Regions from separate parts of the Hydrogenophaga bisanensis genome, predicted to be linked through region 2. Evidence: predicted binding sites of a transcription regulator. Region 2 holds the regulator's gene; the other holds the start of a gene.

Region 1 (10,503 bases), on a different contig from region 2:
GATTTCGTGCTGCTTGCGCTCGTGGTATTTGCGCAGACCGGCCAGGTCACGCTCGGCCTCGTGCAGCTGGGCCTGGGACTTGTCGATCTGTTCCTGTCGGCTGCTCAGCACGCTGCGCTGGAAGTCCATGGCATGTTCGATCTTGAACATGAACTGACGGTGGTGGTGCAGGAGGTTGGCATCCACGCCCTGCAGGCTGCGCGCGTGCCAGCGCTCCTGGGCCTCACGCGCGTAGTTGCTCAGCTGGTCCATCTGGTCCTGGGCCTGCTGCATCTCGCGCTGCAACTGGGCCAGCTGGGCCAGCGCGTTGTCTCGTCGCTGCAGGGCCAGCTCAACCACTTTTTCGATGGTGCGGATCTGGTTCATGCTCATGCGACACCTCCTTCACGGGCGGTCTGCTGGGGGCGAGCCTGTCGCCCCGGGTTGGGTCGGCGGCCGCGCTCGTCCTGCAAGGCCTGGTTCATCTGTTGCAGGCTCTGCTCATAGCTGGCGCTCTCGTGCATCCCTTGTTGCAGGAAGGCCTGCAGCGCAGGATACAGGCTGATGGCGCGATCGGTCTCCGGGTCGCTGCCGGCCACATAGGCCCCCAGCTGAATGAGGTCGCGCGTCTTCTGGTAGCGCGACCAATTGGCCCGGAAGTGCCGCGCCATTTCCAGATGCTCGGGGCTGGTGACGTTGTGCATCACGCGGGAAGCGGAGGCTTCGATGTCGATGGCGGGGTAGTGACCCGACTCGGCCAGCGAGCGGGAGAGCACGATGTGACCATCCAGAATGGCGCGGGCTGCATCAGCAATCGGGTCCTGCTGGTCGTCGCCTTCGGACAGCACGGTGTAGAAGGCGGTGATGGAGCCGTGGCCATTCAATCCGTTGCCGCTGCGCTCCACCAGCTGCGGCAGTTTGGCAAAGCAAGAGGGCGGGTAGCCTTTGGTGGCCGGGGGCTCGCCAATGGCCAGGGCGATCTCGCGCTGGGCCATGGCATAGCGGGTGAGCGAATCCATGAGCAGCAGTACATCCAGGCCATCGTCTCGGAAGCGCTCGGCAATCGCCGTGGCGTAGGCGGCGCCCTGCATGCGCAGCAGCGGTGGTGCGTCCGCCGGCGCCGCCACCACCACCGACCGCTTGCGTCCTTCTTCGCCCAGGATGTCCTCGATGAATTCCTTGACTTCCCGGCCGCGCTCGCCAATCAGTCCCACCACGATGACATCGGCTTTGGTGTAGCGGGCCATCATGCCCAGCAGCACACTCTTGCCCACGCCGGAGCCGGCAAACAGACCCAGACGCTGCCCCCGGCCGACCGTCAGCAGGCTGTTGATGGCGCGCACACCCGTGTCCAGCGGTTCCCGAACCGGGTCACGGTCCATCGCGTTCAGGGGCGCACGTTCCAGCGGCGCGATATCGACGTTGGCAATCGGTCCCTGGTGGTCCAGCGGGTTGCCGTGGGAATCGACCACCCGGCCCAGCAGACCGGCGCCCAGCGGCAGGCGCAGCACACCCCGGTCTCCGGGCATGGGCGGCTTGTTCACCTGACCCACCTTGGGAATGGGCCGGTACGGCGCCAGAGGCGTGACGCTGGCGCCGCTGGCCAGGCCATGGGTGTCCCCGGCCGGCATCAGGTAGGCCTTGTCGCCCGAGAAGCCGACCACCTCGGCCAGTACCGGTTCCTTGGGGCCGTTGGAAATCAGGCACTGCGATCCCACCGGCACTTTCAGGCCGACGGCTTCGAGCACCAGCCCCGCCAGACGGGTGAGCGTGCCGCTGACTTCCAGCGGCGTGTGCACCGTGGCGCAAACGCGCAGGTCATCCATGAAGCGTTCCCAGCGCGCGTCCTGAACGTCAGACATCGACATTCTCCGGATGCCAGGGCGTCTCCAGACCCAGGTTGCCCACGGCGCGCGTCCAGCGCTTCTCGATGGTGGCGTCCACGGTGGTGCTGGGCGATTCCACCACGCAGCCCCCGGGGCTGATGGACACGTCGCCCACCAGTTCCACCTTGTGCTGGCCCAGGGTCTCCTCAATGGAGCCTTGCAGCAGCACCAGATCATCGGGGTTCAGGCGCACCGTGGCCGGCAAGCCATCGTCCACCAGCTGGGCCAGGGCCTCGCTGATCACCGGCTTGAGGTGGGCGGTGGGGGTCTGTAATTCCTGCCGCAGCACCTGGCGGGCCAGGTCGCAGGCCAGTTCCAGGATCTGGCGGGAGATCTGTTCCTCGCTGCGTTGCAGCTGCTCACGCATACCGTGCATCAGCTGGGCCATGCGCATGCCGGTTTCCTCGGCCATCTTGCGGATGGTGGCCTCCAGCGCCTGGCGCATTTCCTGGGCGCCAGCGTCATGGCCGTGGGCGAAACCGTCGTTGTAGGCCTGCTGGCGCACTTCCTCCAGCCTGGCCTCATCGATCAGGTTCTCGGGCTCGGCCGGGACGGCGTCGATCTCGGGTGAAGGCAGGTCATCGCTGCCATCGACCGACGAAAAATGCCAGGCGGACACTCCCTCGATTTCCTCTCGCGGAATGAAGCGCGAATGGGTCTTCGGCTTAGATGAAGGCTTCATCGTCACCACCACCGATCACGATCTGGCCCTCGTCGGCCAGACGACGCACCACCTTGAGAATCTCCTTCTGCTGGGTCTCGATTTCCGACAGGCGCACCGGACCACGGGATTCCAGATCCTCGCGCAGCGCCTCGGCGGCGCGCGAGGACATGTTGTTGAGAATGAGATCCTTGAGCTCGTTGGACACCCCTTTGAGCGCAATGACCAGCACATCCGAGGAGACTTCCTTGAGCACCATCTGCACCGACTTGCCGTCGAGCTTGGTCAGATCCTCGAAGGTGAACATCTTGTCCATGATCTTCTGGGCCAGATCCGGATCGAACTCCCGAATCGATTCGAGCACCGAGCTCTCCACCTGGCTGCCCATCATGTTGATGATCTCGGCCGCCGTCTTCACGCCACCCATCGAGGTCTTGCGGATCTTGTCGCCGCCGGCCAGCACCTTGTAGAGAACCTCGTTGAGGTCTTTGAGCGCGGTCGGCTGGATGCCTTCCAGCGTGGCGATGCGCAGCACCACGTCGTTGCGCAGCCGGTCATTGAAGTTCTTGAGCACGCCAGCCGTCTGGTCGAACTCCAGATGCACGAGGATGGCCGCGATGATCTGCGGATGCTCGTTGCGCAGCAGTTCGGCGATGGACAAGGGGTCCATCCACTTCAGGCTCTCGATGCCGGAGACGTCGCCGCCCTGCAGGATGCGGTCAATCAGCAGGGCGGCCTTGTCATCGCCCAGCGCGCGCTTGAGCACTGCGCGAACATAGTTGTCGGTGTCTGACACCAGCAGCTTCTGGGAGGCTGCGGCTTCGGTGAACTTGTGCATCACCTCGCCCACGCGCTCGGTGGATACCGCGCGTGTGCGGGCTATGGTTTCGCCCAGCTTCTGCACCTCCTTGGGTGACAGATGCTTGAACACCTCGGCGGCCTCGGCTTCGCCCAGGGACATCAGAAAGATGGCGGCATCCTGAAGGCCTTGTTCTTCCATGGTGTGCTTCCTCCGTTCAGCGGGCGGCCGTCAGGCCGGCGCCTCGCCGTTGACCCAGGTCTTGACGATGTTGGCCACGGCGGCCGGGTTCTCCAGCGCGAGGCGGCGGGCCTCGGTCAGGCGTACCTCCTCCGGGCTCATGACATCGGTGCCGGTGCCAGACGGCATGGGCAGTCCTGGCCGCTCCGGCGCTTCGTTGATCAAGGCATTGAGTTGCTGGGGCTGGGGTTTGTCCAGCGCCGGGGCTGGCGAAGTCATCAGCTTGACCCCAGGGCGGATCAGACCCATGAGCACCAGCAGACCCGCGCCCACCATGGCCAGTGGCCAGGCCAGACTGCGGCCCATCTCCAGCACATCGGGCTGCTGCCACCACGGCGTCGGCTCGGCGTCGTCTTTCTTGGGCGCCGTGAAGGGGGCGTTGACCACGTTGACAGAGTCGCCGCGGGTCTGGTTGAACCCGATGGTCTCGCGCACCAGCGCCGTCATCTGCTCGATCTGCTCGGCCGGAATCGGGGCGGCCACTTCCTTGCCTGACTTGTCCTGCGTGCTGCGGTGGTTGACCACGACGGCGGCGCTCAGGCGGCGGATCTGCCCGACCGATTCGCGCACCACGCGCACCGTCTTGTCCACCTCGTAGTTGATGACCGACTCGCGGCGCATGTTGCCGGGCTTGTCGCTACCGGGCGCGTTCACGCCGGTTTGCTGGGCCTGCCCGTTGATGGGCGCCTGACCGGTGGCGGGCGGCTGGTTGGTTACCGCACCGGGCACACCTGCGGGTTGTGCCGTGGGTGGGGTGCCGTCCTCCACCATCTGCTGGCTGCGGATGGTGCCCGGTTCGCCACCCTGATTGGGGCGGTGCTGTTCACTGGTGGACTCGGCCAACGAGAAGTCCACATCGGCGCTGACCTGGGCCTTGACGTTGCCCGCACCCACCAGCGGCTCGATCATGTCGAGGATGCGGCGGGTGTACAGGGCCTCGATCTGCTGCACATACTGCAGCTTCTGCAGGTCCACACCGCTGCTCTGGCTGTCGGGGTTGGTCGACAGCAGGTTGCCGGCATCGTCAATCACGCTGACGGCCTTGGGGTTCATCTCCGGCACGCTGGAGGACACCAGGTGCACGATGCCCGCCACCTGCGCCTTGTCCAGTGTGCGGCCGGGGTGCAGGGTCAGCAGGATGGAGGCCGACGGTTTCTGCTGTTCGCGAAAGAAGCCGTTCTGGTTGGGCAGGGCCAGGTGCACCCGGGCCGACTGCACCGACGACAGCGACTGGATCGAGCGGGTCAGTTCCCCTTCCAGGCCGCGCTGGAAGGTCAGTCGCTCCTGGAACTGCGTCATGCCGAAGCGGTTGCTCTCCATCAGCTCGAAGCCGGTGACCGACCCCTTGGGCAGGCCTTGCGAGGCCAGGCGAAGGCGCACATCGTGCACGCGGTCGGCCGGCACCATGATGGCGCCGCCGCCCTCGGCGTGCTTGTAGGGCACGTTCATCTGCGTCAGCTGGGCGACGATGGCGCCGCCGTCCTTGTCACTGAGGCTGGTGTAGAGAATGCGCCAGTCGGGCTGGCGGCCCATGAAAAAGACGGACAGGGCAATGGCCAGCAGGGCCAGCACACCCAGACCCAGGCGGATCTTCTGGGTCTTGTCCAGGCGCGCCAGACCGGCACCCAGCGCATTGCGCGGGGCGGCGGGTTGCAGTTCCATGTCGGCGACGGCGTTGCTCATGGCGAGGGGCTCAGGTGCATTGGACAGGGCGGACTTCGCCCTCCTTGCAACCGATTATTCGGGGGCAGCCCCCCCGACATAGCCATGAAAAGCCCCCTCTTTGGCCCCTTATTTCACCGGCAGCGTGGCCATGCCACGCCTAGCATCGGGGGGACATCACTTTGGTGTGAAAGGATTTCCCATGGACCTGCGCATTTCATCCCTCAACAGCCAGGCCCTGCAGAAGGCGGGGCAGACCCAGTTCAAGCGGCCGGCCACCGGTGCGGCTCAAGGGGTCGGCTCGGGTTTTGCCGACAACTTCAAAACTGCCCTGAAATCGGTCAGTTCCGCCCAGAATGAAGCCTCGCGTCTGCAGACCGAGGTCCAGATGGGTAACCCGAAAGTCAGCCTGGAAGAAACCATGCTGGCCATGCAGAAGGCCCAGATCGGCTTCCAGGCCACCTTGCACGTGCGCAACCGCATGGTGCAGGCCTATACCGACATCATGAACATGTCGGTGTAACCACTTTTCTCCTCAGTGCATCGACTGGCCCTGGCGGTCCAGCAGCTGTTCCAGGTCATTGAGCCAGGGCTCGGCCAGGCAGCGGATCTCGGCATCGGTCTTGAGGATGCGCTGCATGATGCGGTTCTTCTCCTTGCGCTCCTCAAGGTCCAGCTCGTCGGTGCGTGAGCGGTGGCGCAGTTGGGCAATCAGCACGGCACAGGCACCTTCGAGTTTGACCACCTGGTCCCAGTCTTCGGCCTGGGCAGCTTCCAGCATCTTCAGGCTGGCGTTCTCGATGGCCCGGTAGTAGTCGAGCAGGGTGTGCGGCGCAGCCATGGTCAGGCTCCCAGGGCGGTAGCGGTGCGTGCGGTGGCAGCTTCGGCGCTCTTGATGCTTTTCCATGATTGTGCAATCGGTTCGATGAGTTGTCGGACTTCGTCCAGGGCGGCCACGTCGTTGCGCAGGTTGGCATATGTCAGGCGCACCACGCTGTAGCTATACAGGCCGTGCAGGTTGGCCGCGATCTCGCCACCCTCGGCCAGGTTAAGCCCCGCTTTCAGGCCTTCTTCCAGGATGCGCACGGCCTTGCCGATGGCCTCGCCTTTAGCGGCAATGTCCTGGCGCTCCAGCGCGCCCTGGGCGGTGTTGATGTTGCGCAGCAGCGCGTCAAACAGCAGACCCACCAGATCGTGCGGCGAGGCTGCATCCACGCTGGTGACCGCGGCAATGCGGCGATAGGCGGCGGCGGCTCTGGCGTTGACGGAGGTGAACATGGTGTCGATTCCTTGATCCTGATGCCTTTCTGTATCGGCACCCGCCGGGCCGACTGAAGCCTTTGACGCAGCGAATTGCAAGGATTTATTGGGCTTCATTTGGATAGCGACATGACACGGTTGAAGGGCGCGAAAAAAAGGCCTGTCGACTGAACCATGGGGTGTTGTCGCAGGCCTTGATAGGACCAAAGTCCTGAGGAAACAGGTTCAATTGAACAAATCAGCCACTGCTTTTGTTCCACAAGGTGATCTGCTGCGCAACGAAGGCGTTCAGGGAATTCAGTTGCCCCACCGAGGCGTCCATGGCGTTGTACTGGGCCAGGTAGCGCGCTTCAGCGCGCGTGGCTCGGTCATTGACCCGCTCCTGCTCCTTGTCGTTGCGTTTGAGCGCACTTTGCAACGAGCCAGTTCTTGTCGTCAAGCTGCCGTTCGCACTGACCAGTCCATCGGTGAACGCCTTGACCTTCAGGCCAAATCCCTGGTCGGTGCTGCCGCTGCCCCCACCGGCGGCGGTGAACAGGTTCTGCAGACCCTCCAGGTTCTTCATGGCGTCACTCAGCTTGGCGCTGTCAATCGTCAGTTTGCCGTCTTTCTGGGCTTGGATGCCTACGTCCAGCAAGCGGCTGAAGGGGCTGCTGGCGGTCACGGACCGCATCATGCCGCGCAAGGCATTTTGCAGACCCACCACCGTGCTGTCGCCTTGGAGCGTGCCTGCCACCTTGGTGGCCGCATCGTATTTGGTGGTGGTGTTGATCAGCTCATTGATGCTGTTGTAGGCATTGACGAAGGCCTCAATGTTCTTCTTGATGGCCGCCTCGTCGGTGCTGACCTTGATTTCCACGGGAGCCGTGGTTTCCTTGGTCAAGGTCAGCGTCATGCCGGGCAGATTGTCCGACAGGGTATTGCTGGCAGAACTGACCGCCACATTGTTGATGGTGGCCAGCGCGTTGATACCCGCCTGGCTCAGGCTCATGCCGGTGGCGGTGCCAGGGTCGTAAGCCAGACGGGAGAGCCCATTGGCATCGTTGGGGGTGCCGTCGTCGTCGGTCACCTGAATGCGAAAACCGCTGGTCTCGCCCGTGTCGTTGGAACGGATCAGCAGGCGCTCGCCCGTGCTGTCGCGCAGCACCGTGGCGCTGACGCCCGCCTCGGCATCGTTGATCTTGGCGGCAATATCGCTCAGGGTGTCGTCGGCCGCCACGGTCACGTTGACGGCGGCCGCACTTCCTGGCGCAAAAGTGCCGCTGGCCCAGCTCCCGATCTGGATGCTCAGTGTGCCACTGCCCATCGAGCTGTCCTTGGCGATGGCGGTGGACGCCGTGGACTGGGCTTTGGCCAGGCGTTGCACCTCGACGGAAAGGCTGGTGCGTGCGGCGGTGCCGCTGGCACTGACGGCAACTGCACTGCTGTCCGACGACGTGGCGGTGACGCCACTCCAACTGCTGGCCTTTGAAAGCTTGTCTGCGGCGTCACCCAAGGCCGTGGCCATGGACTTCAGGCTGCCGTAGACAGACACCTTGTTCTGCAGTGAGGTGGCCTGTGTCTGCAGGGCTTGCAGCGGGGCACGCTCCAGCGCCACCAGTTGGGACACGATGCTTTTGACATCGATGCCGCTGGCGATACCCGGGGAAGTGATGGTGGCCATGGCAAATAACTTTCAGCTGGATAGACACAAGGCACGACCACGTGGGTAGCCGCCATGCCTTGTGTGCATCCGCCGCAGTCGGGCGGATGGGCAGCCTGCCTGGTCAGACAGGCTGCCAGAGGCGGTCAGCGCAGCAGGCTGAGCACGCCCTGGGGCAGCTGGTTGGCCTGGGCCACCATCGCGGTACCCGCCTGCTGCAGGATCTGGGCGCGCGAGAGGTTGGCGGTTTCCTTGGCAAAGTCGGCGTCGACGATGCGACCGCGGGCTGCGGAGAGGTTCTCCGAACTGGTCTGCAGGTTCTGAATCACCGATCCGAAACGGTTCTGGATGGCACCCATGTCGGCTCGGGCCGAGTTGATCGTGGTCAGGGCCGCTTCCATGATCCCAATAGCACGCTGAGCACCAACAAAGTCTTCAATATCTACGTCGCTCACGTACACCTGAGTAGCAGCAGAGGCATCTGAAGTCGGTGCTGCTGCTGTATCTGAATAAGTAGTCGCACCTACTGTTCCAGCACTGACTACCAAATCTTTGTCTGCGATGAGAGATTCGAGCGTCACATCATCGCCACTCACACTGGCGTACACACCAGACTCACCACTCTTTGCGTTGATAGCTTGTGCAAGTGCTGCTGCTTGAGCATCAGCGTCTGCGGCAACTGCAACATCGTCTATCACAACGCCGTTGATGGTAAGGCCGGTAATGGCGGCTGCATTGTCGGTGGTCATTACTTCGTCTCCAGCGAAGTAGGACCCGCCGAGTTGGGCAGTCTGCGCATTCGTGACTGCATCGACGGTGATGAGCTGTCCTGCGTTGGCGCCGACCTGGAAGGCCTTGCCAGTAAAAGAGCCGTCCAGCAGCTTGGTGCCGTTGAACTCGGTCTGCGTGGCCACGCGCTGGATTTCGGCCTGCAGCTGGGACACTTCCTTTTGCAGGGCTTCGCGGTCGGTGGCCGAGTTGGTGGCGTTGGACGACTGCACGGCCAGTTCGCGGATGCGCTGTAGGTTGTTGCCGATCTCGGCCATGGCGCCTTCGGCCGTCTGGGCCAGCGAGATGCCATCGTTGGCATTGCGGATGGCCACATTCAGGCCCTTGACCTGCGAGTTCATGCGCTCGGAAATGGCCAGGCCGGCGGCGTCGTCCTTGGCGCTGTTGACGCGAAGGCCCGAGGACAGGCGCTGCATGGACGTGGCCAGCGAGCCGGTGGACGCAGACAGGTTGCGCTGCGCATTGATGGACATCACGTTGGTGTTGATGGTCGACATGACTGACTCCTAAATTCGGCTTGGTGGTTTTCTAGCGCGAGACTTCAGCGCGCCTTAGCGCAGCAGGCTCAACACGCCTTGGGGCAGCTGATTGGCCTGGGCCACCATGGCGGTGCCGGCCTGCTGCAGGATCTGGGCCCGCGAGAGGTTGGCCGTTTCCTTGGCGAAGTCGGCGTCGACGATGCGACCGCGGGCTGCAGAGAGGTTCTCCGAGCTGGTCTGCAGGTTCTGGATGACCGAGCCGAAACGGTTCTGGATGGCACCCATGTCGGCGCGGGCAGAGTTGATCGTGGTCAGAGCCGAGTCCATGATGCCGATGGCCTGCTGAGCGCCTGCGAAGGTTGAAATATCAACACTGCTAACGAAAACTTCATCGCCGGCTGCTAACGCAACGGCAGTGTCTGCGCCGCTGAGTGTTGTTGTAAGAGTGTCGCCCACTTCACCTGATATCAGCGACTGAATAGTGACTTCACCGGTTGTTTCGTCTAGTGATGCAATGACGCCAGCCTCTCCAGATTTGGCATTAATTGCACTCACAAGTGCAGCGCCGACAGTGTTCTGACCGCGAAGCTCAGCTGCGGCTGCATCTCCAGTGCCGGTGCCAGCGGTCTCTGCTGCAATGCTTATTGCATCGAACGAGACCAATTCACCATTACTTGGGTTGGTAATGGTAAATGCCGAAATGTTGACTGCGCCGAAATCAAAAGCTCCGTCTGTGTTTGTGTCAGATGTGGTTACCGTTGCTGTGAAGGTGCGTTCAGCAAAAAGGCTACCACCCAAACTGTCTGTCTGCGCATTGGTGACGGCATCGACGGTGATGAGCTGGCCAGCGTTGGCACCGACCTGGAAGGCCTTGCCGGTGAAGGAGCCGTCCAGCAGCTTGGTGCCGTTGAACTCGGTCTGCGTGGCCACGCGCTGGATTTCAGCCTGCAACTGCGAGACTTCCTTTTGCAGGGCTTCGCGGTCGGTGGCCGAGTTGGTGGCGTTGGACGACTGCACGGCCAGTTCGCGGATGCGCTGCAGGTTGTTGCCGATCTCGGCCATGGCGCCTTCGGCCGTCTGGGCCAGCGAGATGCCATCGTTGGCGT
Region 2 (10,503 bases):
GCCGCCGGAGGCGCCCGCACCGCCCACCAGCAGGTTGCCCTGGGCCAGCGCATAGATTTCGCCATCGACGCCCTTGAGCGGGGTCGTGATCAGGGTGCCGCCACGCAGCGACTTGGCATTGCCCACCGAGGACACGGTCACGTCGATCATCTGACCCGGCTGGGCAAACGGCGGCAACTGCGCCGTGACCATCACGGCCGCCACGTTCTTGAGCTGCAGCTTGGCATCTGCGGGCAGCGTCAGCCCCAGTTGCTGCAGGTAGTTGTTCATGCCCTGCGTGGTGTAGGGCATCTGGCCGGTCTGGTCGCCCGTGCCGTCCAGACCCACCACCAGGCCAAAGCCGGTCAGCTGGTTGGTGCGCACACCCTGCACCGCCGCCACTTCCTTGATGCGCATGGCCTGCGCCTGCAGCGGCAGACAGGACAGGAACAGCAGCGCCAGCGCCGACAACAGGCGCCTGACAAAGGAGAGGGAAGCGATCGGGTTCATGACCTTGATGCTAGGTCTTGCTCAGAACGGGAAAACGTTCAAAAAGAACCGTCCAAGCCAGCCAATTGATTGCGCTTCGCCAATCGCACCCCGGCTCTTGGACTCGATGCGGGCGTTGGCCACCTGGGTGGATGGCACCACGTTGCCCGGCCGGATGAAACGCGGATCGACCGTGCCCGAAAAGCGCAGCACATCAACGTTCTGGTTGACCCCGATCTGCTTCTCTCCGACGACCAGCAGGTGCCCGTTGGGCAGCACATCCTGGACAGTGGCGGTGATCGATCCCTGGAAGGTGTTGTCGTTGATAGTGTCACCCTTGCCGGCGAACTGGTTGTCCGACTGACCACCCAGATCGAAGTTTCGGTCACGTGTCAGTTCCTTGGCACGGATGCCCGGGATGGCGCTGACACTGCCCGATACGCTGCCGTTGCGATCAATCGACGACGAGGATTTCTGCGTCGCGCTGACCTTTTCGGTGATCTGGATGGTGAGCGTGTCGCCAGGCATGCGGGCACGCGGGTCTTCGAAAGCGGGGCGATACCGTGCGGACTGGAACAGGCTGCCCGTGACGGGCACAGCCGCGGGAGGCGTCTGGTAGACGATGGGCTTGGCCGGCGCCACCTCGACGGGGGTCGTCTGGCAGGCGGCCAGCGCCACCATTGCGGCGAACGCAGCACCGGTGCGCATCAGGCGAAACGGGGGAAGATGGTTCATGTTCGACCGCTCCGTGATTACAGCTGCGACAGGCGTTGCAGCATCTGGTCGGACGTCTGGATGGCCTTGGAGTTCATCTCATAGGCCCGCTGGGTCTGGATCATGGTGACCAGCTCCTGCACCACATTGACGTTGGATGTTTCCACGTAGCCCTGCATCAGCTTGCCCAGGCCACCGGTGCCCGGTGCCCCGTTGTTCGGCGCACCCGACGCCACCGTTTCGGCGTACATGTTCTGACCGAGCGGCTCGAGGCCGGCCGGATTGATGAAGCTGGCCAGCTCGATGTTGCCGATCTGCTGCGGATCCGGGTTGCCCGGCAGCTTGGCGCTGACGATGCCATCGGCCGAGATGGTGACGTTCTGTGCCTCGGCCGGCACCGTGATGTCGCCAGCGATGGGCAGGCCACCCGAGGTCACCAGTCGCCCCTGGGAGTCGACCTGCAGGCTGCCATCGCGCGTATAGCCGGTGGTGCCATCGGGCATGGTGACCTGCAGGAAGCCGGTGCCGTTGACAGCAATGTCCAGCTGGTTGCCGGACTGCTGGAGGCTACCCTGGGTGAACTGGCGGCTGGTGGCCACCGTGCGCACACCCAGGCCCAGTTGCAGGCCGGTGGGCAGCTGGTTCTGCTCGTCGGCAGCCGCCCCCACCTGGCGCAGGTTCTGGTACATCAGGTCCTCGAACACGGCGCTGGCGCGCTTGAAGCCGTTCGTGGACACGTTGGCCATGTTGTTGGAGATCACGTCCAGCTGCGTCTGCTGGGCCTGCATGCCGGTCTTGGAGATCCACAGGGAATTGATCATGGTATGCCTCGATCAGAAAATGGGGTGATGGCCTCAGCCGTTGAGGCTGAGCAGCTGGGCCGCACTGCGGTCGTTGGTTTCGCCGTTCTGCAGCATCTTCATCTGCACCTCGAACTGGCGGGCGGCGGCGATCATGCCGACCATGGCCTCGATGGGATTGACGTTGGAGCCTTCCAGTGCGCCGCTCTGCACACGCGCCTGGGCGTCGGCCTCCAGCGGCTGCCCGTCCTTGGGACGGAACAGGCCATCCTCGCTGCGCGCAATCGGTGTGTCCGCGCCGGGGGTGACGAGCTTGATGCGGCCCAGGTTCTGTGCGGCCGCTCCCCCAACCCGGGCGGAGACCGTGCCATCAGCCGCCACATCCACCTGCGCATTGGCAGGCACGGTGATGGGCGCACCACCATCGGTGAGCACCGGCAGGCCTTGCGGGCTGACCAGGGTACCGTCCGGGCTCACCTCAAAGGCGCCTGCGCGGGTGTAGGCCTCGGTGCCATCCAGGCCTTGCACCGTGAACCAGGCCCCACCCTTGGCGGCCACGTCCAGCGGACGCCCGGTAGGGTTGACCGGCCCCGGCGCGTCCAGGTGGCCAGCCGTGGCTTCCAGGGCAAACACCCGCGTGGTCGCGCCATCGCCGCGCACCGGCACCGCCCGGAACGTGGCCAGCTCGGCACGAAAGCCGGTGGTGGACACATTGGCCAGGTTGTGCGCCAGCAGCTGCTGACGGTGCTGCGCGGCGGTGGCACCGGTCATCGCGGTGTAGATCATGCGGTCCATGGCGGGCTCCCGGAAGTCCTTGGTTCAGCGCTTCGTCAGGATCAGCGCATGTTCAGCAGGGTGCTCATGATCTGATCCTGCGTCTTGATGGTCTGGGCGTTGGCCTGGTAAGCACGCTGCGCGGTCATCATGTTGACCAGTTCTGCGGTCAGGTCGACGTTGGAATCCTCGACGGCGCCGGCCTTGAGCATGCCCATGTTGCCCTCACCCGGTGCGCCAGGAATCGGGGCACCCGAGGCGAAGGTGGCGACCCAGCCATTGCCGCCGACAGGCGCCAGGCCTTGCGCATTGCGGAAGTTCACCAACTGGATCTGGCCAGCAGCCTGGGACTCGCCATTGCTGTACCGGGCCATGATGACGCCGTTGTCCTCGATCTGAAGGCTGGTGAGCTCACCGGGCGGGTAGCCGTCCTGGGTCAGGTTGGTGACCGAGAATGGGGATGCGAACTGGGTGATGTTTTCCAGATTTACAGTCACCGGGAAATCAGCACCATTGGCGGCGTTTAGAGAAAGAACGTCGAATTCCACTGGATCAGAGTTAGCCTCGTCAAAGGATCCATCAGGATTGAACGCGATGTTGAAATTCCCTAAGGGTTGAACAACGCCTGCTTCATCTGTCATCGTTGCGGTTATTTGCCATTGATTGTTAGCTTGCTTTTCGAACGCCATAGCAACCGGAATCGCCTTGCCCTGCTGGTCATACACCAGCACCGTGGTGCCATAAGTGCCTGCGGGTTCTGCCCCAGTCGCACGAGCGTCAAGGTTGAACTCAGCCGTGATCGTTTTCGTTTCATTCGCTGGAATTGGGCCGCCCGTCGGCAACGACAAGGCGATTGGATCAAACGCCGTCCGGTTGCCATCCACATCGGTGGGGTAGCCCATCAGCTGCCCACCCTGGTTGTTGAGAATGCGCCCATCCCGGTCCAGCTTGAACTGGCCGTCCCGGCTGTACTGCAGCGACCCGTCGGGCATGCTCATCGCAAAGAACCCGTTGCCGTTGATGGCCACATCCATGTCACGGCCGGTGATGGTCAGGTTGCCCTGCGTGAAGGCCTGGCTGACAGTGGCTATCGACACGCCAATGCCCTGGCTGATACCGCCCGAGGCACCCACCGAACTGGCATAGAGCTCGGCAAATTCGGCGCGGGACGACTTCATGCCCACGGTGTTGGCGTTGGCGATGTTGTGGCCGATCACGTCCAGGTTGCGACTGGCGGCGTTCAGGCCGGAGAGACCTTGCTGGAATGCCATGATGAATGTCCTTTCAGAAAAACTTGTCGGGGGATACGGCCAGGCTCACATGAAGGCCCGGACCTGGTCATAGGCGATGGATCGGCCATTGCTCAGCTGCAGGTTCATCGCGCCGTTGTTCATGCCCACCGACATGACGGGCAGGCGCGCCAGCGGCGTCGCCGTCACCTCGTCACCGCCGCTGGTGGCGCGCACCTTGAACTTGCCCACCTTGCTGACGTCGACAGAGCCGGCGTCCCATTCAAAGGCATGGGTGCCCGCCCCGCGCGCGCCCATGTCGATGGTGTCGATGAGCTCGCCGTTCTTGCCGACGATGTCCACAAACACCTGTTTGGCGTCGGAGGGCAGTTCCAGTGCACCCCGGCCCACGCTGCCATTGAACGAGAGGCTGTCGCCTTCGACCAGGGCATCGCGCCCGATCAACGAGGCGCCCTGCATGGTCTGCAGTGAAGAGAACTGGCCCGCCATGCCCTTGAGCGTCTCGTTGAGCTGCTGGATGCCACTGACCGTGTTGATCTGCGCCATCTGCGAGGTCATCTGGGCGTTGTCCATCGGGTTCAGCGGATCCTGACTGTTGATCTGGGCCACCAGCAACTTCAGGAAGCGGTCCTGCGCCGCCTCGGGGTCGCTGGCGTTGTTGGAGGTCTTGGCCGTGGTGCTGCCGACCGCGCTGCCAAGGGTCGAGGTGTCGATGGGGGATGCATACATGGCTTGACTCCCTGGATTACTGGCCCATCTGCAGCGTCTTGAGCAGCAGCGACTTGGCGGTGTTCATGACTTCGACGTTGTTCTGGTACGAACGCGAGGCGGAGATCATGTTGACCATCTCTTCCACCGGGTTGACGTTGGAATGGGTCACATAGCCCTCGGCGTCGGCCGAGGGGTGGTGTGGTGCGTGCACGCGGCGACCCGGCGCATCGCTTTCCTGGATGTCCTTGACCTTGACGCCTGCGCTGCCCTGCGACCCCATTGGCACCGACTGGAAGATGACGTGACGGGCCTTGTAGCTCTGGCCGTCCGGACCGGCCACCGCATCGGCGTTGGCCAGGTTGCTGGCGACCACGTTCAGCCGCTGGGACTGCGAGCTGATGGCACTGCCCGAAACCCCGAAGATGTTGAACATCGACATGCTGTTCTCCCTGACGGCCCTTACTGGCCGGTGATGGCGCTGAGCATGGTCTTGACATGCCCGTTGATGAAGCGCAGCGTGGACTCGTAGCGGATGCTGTTGTCCACGAAGTTGGCGCGCTCCCGGTCCAGATCGACCGAGTTGCCGTCCTGTGCCGGTTGGGTCTGCACGGTGTAGGCCATCTCGGCCTGCCGCGGATCGGCCGACCCCAGGCGCAGGTGCCGCGCATCGGTGAGCGCCACGGTGGACACGGAAGCGCCGCCCTGCACCGATTTGAGCGCCTGGGCAAAGTCGAAATCGCGGGCGACATAGCCGGGTGTGTCGGCGTTGGCAATGTTGCTGGCCAGGACTTGCTGTCGCTGCGCACGCAGCAGCAGGGCGTTGGCATGGAAATCCATCCTTGCCGTCATCTGCTTGAGCATGATCACCTCCAGTGCCCTGTGAAGGCCATCGATCCATCCACGACATGCGCACGGACTGGCCATGCGCAGAAGTATGGAAAAACTTGAGGGGAAGCAATGTCGGAAACAGGCCCGAGATTGGGCGCCATTTCCCGCCTTTGTATCGGCCGCTGCCGGCCTACAGTGAGAACCTGCAGGCAGTGTCCGCGCCCGGTGGTGCGGCATCGCCGACCGGCGGTTGAGTGGACCGCCCATCGGTTGATTCACGCGCGCCTGCGTGAGGTTTTGTCATGTCCAATGCGTCCCAGTCTTCCTTGAAGCGTCTCTTCCGGGTCTTCAGCCTGGCCCTGTTGCCCTTGATGGTCCATGTCCAGATCCAGGCACAGGCCGTGGTGCCCATGTCGGTCCAGACCGCGCCCAGCGCTTCGGTCGGCGGTGAAACCGAGCTCGAACAACTGGCCGGTCAATGGCTGCAGCCCACCATCGCCTCCGTGCTGGGCCAGGAAGCCAGCGGCGCGCTGCGCCCGGAACTGATCCTGGGGCGGCTCGACCCCCGGCTGAAGCTGGCGCCCTGCCAGCGCGTGGAGCCCTACATTCCGCCCGGTACCCGGCTGTGGGGTCGAAGCCGCATCGGCTTGCGTTGTCTGGAAGGCGTGGTACGCTGGAACGTGTTCCTGCCGGTGACCGTCCGGGCCTGGGGCCCTGCCTGGGTGCTGCGGCGCCCGGTGGCCGCCGGCGCGGTGCTGACTCAAGAAGATGCCGACATTGCCGAAATCGATTGGGCAGAGCAGCACGCCGCCGTGCTGGCCGACACCTCCAGGTGGGTGGGTCAACAGGCGGCGTACGCCCTGCCGGCCGGCCAGGCCCTGCGCCAGAACATGGTGCGTCCTGTGCCCGCATTCGGGCCCGGCGCCCAGGTGCGGGTGGCCAGCCAGGGGAATGGTTTCCGGGTCACGGTGGTCGGCGAGGCGCTGACTGCTGGTATCGAGGGGCAGTCGGTGAAGGTTCGTCTCAAGGGTGGCCGGGTGGTCACCGGAACGGTCAGAGAAGACCAGACCGTGGAAGTCCGGCTTTGAGATTTGACCGGACAATGAAGAAAACCCCGAAATAAGGCTAAAGTTACCCGCTAACCTGTCGATAGTCTTTCCACAAGGCCCCGTCTGCGGGGCTTGGAGAGTGAAATGAAAGTCGAATCATCACCGGATTCCTATATTGGTTCCGTGGCGGGCGGCCCCCAGAAGGCCGCCGAGCAACGACCGACCACTGGCGCTGAAGCGGCAGCGGCAGGCGTCGCTGCGCCCCGTGCCCAACCGGCTGGCGTGCAGGTCACGCTGTCGTCAGCCACCCGGGAAGTGTCGGCCGCAGGATCTGCGGGCAGCGAGGTCTTCAACGCCGAGAAGGTGGAGGCCATGAAGCTGGCCATCGCCAACGGCACCTTCCAGGTCAATGCCGAAGCCATCGCCGACAAGATGCTGTCCAACGCCGCCGAGATGCTGGGCGCTGTGGGTGGCAGTGGTGCGGCCAAGGCCTGAACGCCTCATTCGTCATGAACACCACCGATCACGCACACCCCTGGATCCAGACGCTGAATGCGTCGCTGGATGAACTGGAGGGCGAGCTGCTCAAAAGTAACGCCATGGGCGTTGAAATGGCCAGCGCGCGCGTGCAGTCGGTCCTGCAGCAGGCCCCCAGGACGGCGGAAATCAACCGCCCGGGCAGTTTGCTGCGCCCCCAGATGGAAGCGGCGGCCCAGCGTTTCGGCCGCCTGCGCCAGGCCGTGATCCAGTCCGCCGCACGCAGCCAGCGAGAGGTCGAGAGCCTGTTGCCACAGACGGCCGACGCGGTCACATATGGCAGCAGCCGTGGATCCTCGGGCGCCGGCCGCGCCTATCACCTGTCAGCCTGAAGAAACTCACTCTTCATGCAAAAAGCCGGCTATTGCCGGCTTTTTCGTTGTCAGGGCAGACATTTGCCGCCCAATAACAACAATCAGTGGTCGCGCAACTTGGCCCTCAGGCGGGCGATCGACTGGCTGTGCAGCTGGCAGATGCGGGATTCGGTCACGCCCAGCACCGCCGCAATTTCCTTGAGGTTCATATCATGCTCGTAGTACATGGACATGATCTGCTGCTCACGCTCGGGCAGGTTCTTGATGGCCTCCACCAATGCCATGCGCATGCGCTGGTCCTGCAACAGGGATGACGGATCGGGCTCGGCAGCGCCGCCCATATGGCGGTCCAGGAATCCGTCGTCGTCATCACCGTGACCGCTGATGTCCTCCAGGTACACCAGCTGCGTGCCGCGCACCTTGGCCAGCAGGTGCTGGTAATCGGCCAGGCTCATGCCCAGTTCGGCAGCGATTTCCGACTCCATGGGCGCCCGGTGCAGCTTCTGCTGCAGCTTGTGCACGGCCTGCTCGATTTCCTTCTGGCTCTTGCGCGAACCGCGGCTCATCCAGTCGCCGTCGCGCAATTCGTCGATCATTGCCCCACGGATGCGCTGGCTGGCAAAGGTCTCGAACTGGACACCCTGAGAGGGCTCATAGCGGGCGATCGCCTCGGTCAGTCCGATCATGCCGACCTGGATCAGGTCGTCCAGCTCCACGCTGGGCGGCAGCTTGGCGATCATGTGATGGGCCAGGCGCCGGACCAGCGGCGTGTACTTGCGCAGCTGCTCTTCGCGGTTGAGCGTGCCTTTGGCGGTGTACAGCATGGTCTCAGCTCCAGTAGGTACCAACCTCTGCGTGGGTGATGTTGCCAATGTTGCCAGAGTCATGCAAGTTGTCCATGTCATAGCTCAAGGTCCGGGTGATGGCGCCTTCGCAGGCCAGCTCCCCCCAACGGCGCACGGGCCAGATTTCGGCCCGGACACCCAGATGGCGCCCGGCGCAGTCGGCCACCGACCGCACCACCTGGTTGACGGTGCTGGCCTGGGCCGACAACTGCGCATCGGCCAGCGGCGCCAGCACCGGGCGCAGCCCGGACTGATGCAAGTGCTTGAAGGCCGCGTAGGCATCGATGCCGGCCTGGGGGTGGGCCAGCACCGGGACCATCACCGGGTTGTCGATGCCACCCAGCAGACTGGCAATGTCCTGGGCCGACGCGAACAGCAAAACCACTGTCTGTCGTCCGAATGGCGACAGCAGGCGGGAGACGGCCACCCGCGCCCCACCGGCTCGGGCCGTGACCTGCAGGGAGCGCACCCCTTGGGCGGCGGGCATCACCAGCCAATCGCCTTGGACGGGCCTCTCGATTCGGGCCATGCTGGAGCTCGACAGCGCATGAATCAACCCCAGGGGGCGTCCCGCGCTGCGATGACCTTCAGGCCCTTCGCTGGCGCTCGCGTCCAGAATGACGGGTGTGTAGCCCATGCTGTCCAGCTGCGAGGCCAGTTGGTAGAGCATGTCATAGGCACGGGCAGGCTGAGCAGGGCTGACCACCGGCACCAGCGAGGCCGAGTCGTACAGCGGTCCCGCGTTCAAACCAGCGGCCTGATGGGCATGGCGCTCAAACATGGGCACCTCCCAGATCGATGCCACGGGCGCTGGACTGGCCGAAATACAGGCCCATGTCGGCCTGCACCGGGTCATACGACGACTTGCCGCGTGTGCCCATGGACACACGCACCAGGCTGGCGGCATCGGGGTTCTGCCAGTCCTCGGGCACGCGCTGGCCGTTGGCCACACCGCGCAGCACCACCTGGTGGCGGATCAGCGCGTCCAGCGCCGGGCCCAGCTTGACGGCTTCGTCCACCTTGGACAGCACCACACCGTGCAGGGTGCTGGCCTTGAACGCGGTGAGCACTTCATCGATGGTGTCGCCGTGGGAGCTGGCGTTGAGCACCAGGGTTTTCTTGACCTGGGGCATCTCCAGCATGTCGAGCATGTCCTGGATGCGCTGGTCGCGCTGACCCAGCCCGGCGGTGTCGATGATGACCATGCGCTTGTTGGCCAGCAGGGCCAGCAGATCCTTGAGTGCCGCGCGGTCGTGGGCCAGGTGGGCCACCACACCGAGCATGCGGCCGTAGGCGCGCAGCTGCTCGTAGCCCGAGACGCGGTAGGTGTCCAGGGTGATCAGGCCGACACTGGCGGTGCCATGGGTGCGAACGCACTGGGCGGCGAGTTTGGCGGCGGTGGTGGTCTTGCCCACACCGGTGGCGCCCACCAGGGCAATCACACCACCCTCTTCCGCCAGGCCAGCGCCCGCCGGCGAGGTGCGCAGGTTGCGCGAGAGCACATCCATGATCCAGCGCATGGCGTCCGATGCGGCCACATTTTCCGGCAGGCGCTCCAGCACAGCGCGCGACATGGCGGGCGAATACCCTGCACGGATCAGCTTGAGCATCAGGCTGGACTGCACCGGATTTTGCTTGGAGGAGCCCAGCCACGCCAGGGTGTTGAAACGCTCTTCGATCATGTCTTTGAGTGCAGCCAGCTCGACGGCCACGCGCTGCTCGCCCTGTCCCGATGCAGTCGCGGGGGCGGCGGAAGGCATGGAGTCGTCCCATTCCGGGCGCACCACGGGGCGGGTGCGGATGGGCTGGGGCATCTGCAGGGCGGCCGGGATGGAGAAGGCCGGTTCATTGAAGCGCTGCACCGGCACCTGCACCGAGGGCTGCACCGGCTCGGCGCGCGGCATCGTACGTGGCATCTCGGGTTCGGGTGTGGCCGCACGCACCGGCACGTCGGCCTCCTGCTGCATCGATTCACGGCGCTTGCGCAGCATGCGCTCGCGCACATAGTCCTGGAACGACAGCGTGCTCATGGCCATGGTCTGGGTGTCGCCATCGACCGTGTCGCTGACCGATGCCCGCGGCAGCGGATCGCGCTCGGCCAGGGCCGGCTTGCGGGGAGGCTTGGGTGCGTCGCGCTCGCTGGCGCGGGCAGCCAGCTTGCCCTGGGTCTGCGGCTGCGCCTGGGGCACCAGGTTGGCCAGGTTCTCTTCCGA

What was found. The regulator FliA, encoded in region 2, starts transcription of late flagellar genes. The targets are predictions, from matches to a motif close to CTAAAGTTTNNNNNNNNNNNGCCGNTA.
Region 1: fliS (flagellar export chaperone FliS) is a predicted target of FliA. The motif match lies at 6,538-6,564, and genes of this name have one in related genera.

Annotation. Positions count from the first base shown of each region.
Region 1 is NZ_JBHTBX010000018.1:2,180-12,682, reverse strand. It holds gene fliJ (flagellar export protein FliJ) at 1-372, opposite strand, end outside; gene fliI (flagellar protein export ATPase FliI) at 369-1,847, opposite strand; gene ACFQNJ_RS18045 (FliH/SctL family protein) at 1,834-2,547, opposite strand; gene fliG (flagellar motor switch protein FliG) at 2,531-3,526, opposite strand; gene fliF (flagellar basal-body MS-ring/collar protein FliF) at 3,557-5,248, opposite strand; gene fliE (flagellar hook-basal body complex protein FliE) at 5,430-5,750, shown strand; gene ACFQNJ_RS18025 (flagellar protein FliT) at 5,763-6,068, opposite strand; gene fliS (flagellar export chaperone FliS) at 6,071-6,505, opposite strand; gene fliD (flagellar filament capping protein FliD) at 6,726-8,150, opposite strand; gene ACFQNJ_RS18010 (flagellin) at 8,276-9,415, opposite strand; gene ACFQNJ_RS18005 (flagellin) at 9,470-10,503, opposite strand, start outside.
Region 2 is NZ_JBHTBX010000005.1:288,126-298,628, forward strand. It holds gene ACFQNJ_RS09880 (flagellar basal body P-ring protein FlgI) at 1-489, opposite strand, end outside; gene ACFQNJ_RS09885 (flagellar basal body L-ring protein FlgH) at 511-1,203, opposite strand; gene flgG (flagellar basal-body rod protein FlgG) at 1,221-2,003, opposite strand; gene flgF (flagellar basal-body rod protein FlgF) at 2,037-2,777, opposite strand; gene flgE (flagellar hook protein FlgE) at 2,819-4,027, opposite strand; gene ACFQNJ_RS09905 (flagellar hook assembly protein FlgD) at 4,073-4,735, opposite strand; gene flgC (flagellar basal body rod protein FlgC) at 4,752-5,156, opposite strand; gene flgB (flagellar basal body rod protein FlgB) at 5,177-5,578, opposite strand; gene flgA (flagellar basal body P-ring formation chaperone FlgA) at 5,872-6,633, shown strand; gene flgM (flagellar biosynthesis anti-sigma factor FlgM) at 6,739-7,089, shown strand; gene ACFQNJ_RS09930 (hypothetical protein) at 7,104-7,463, shown strand; gene ACFQNJ_RS09935 (RNA polymerase sigma factor FliA) at 7,547-8,266, opposite strand; gene ACFQNJ_RS09940 (hypothetical protein) at 8,274-9,071, opposite strand; gene flhF (flagellar biosynthesis protein FlhF) at 9,064-10,503, opposite strand, start outside.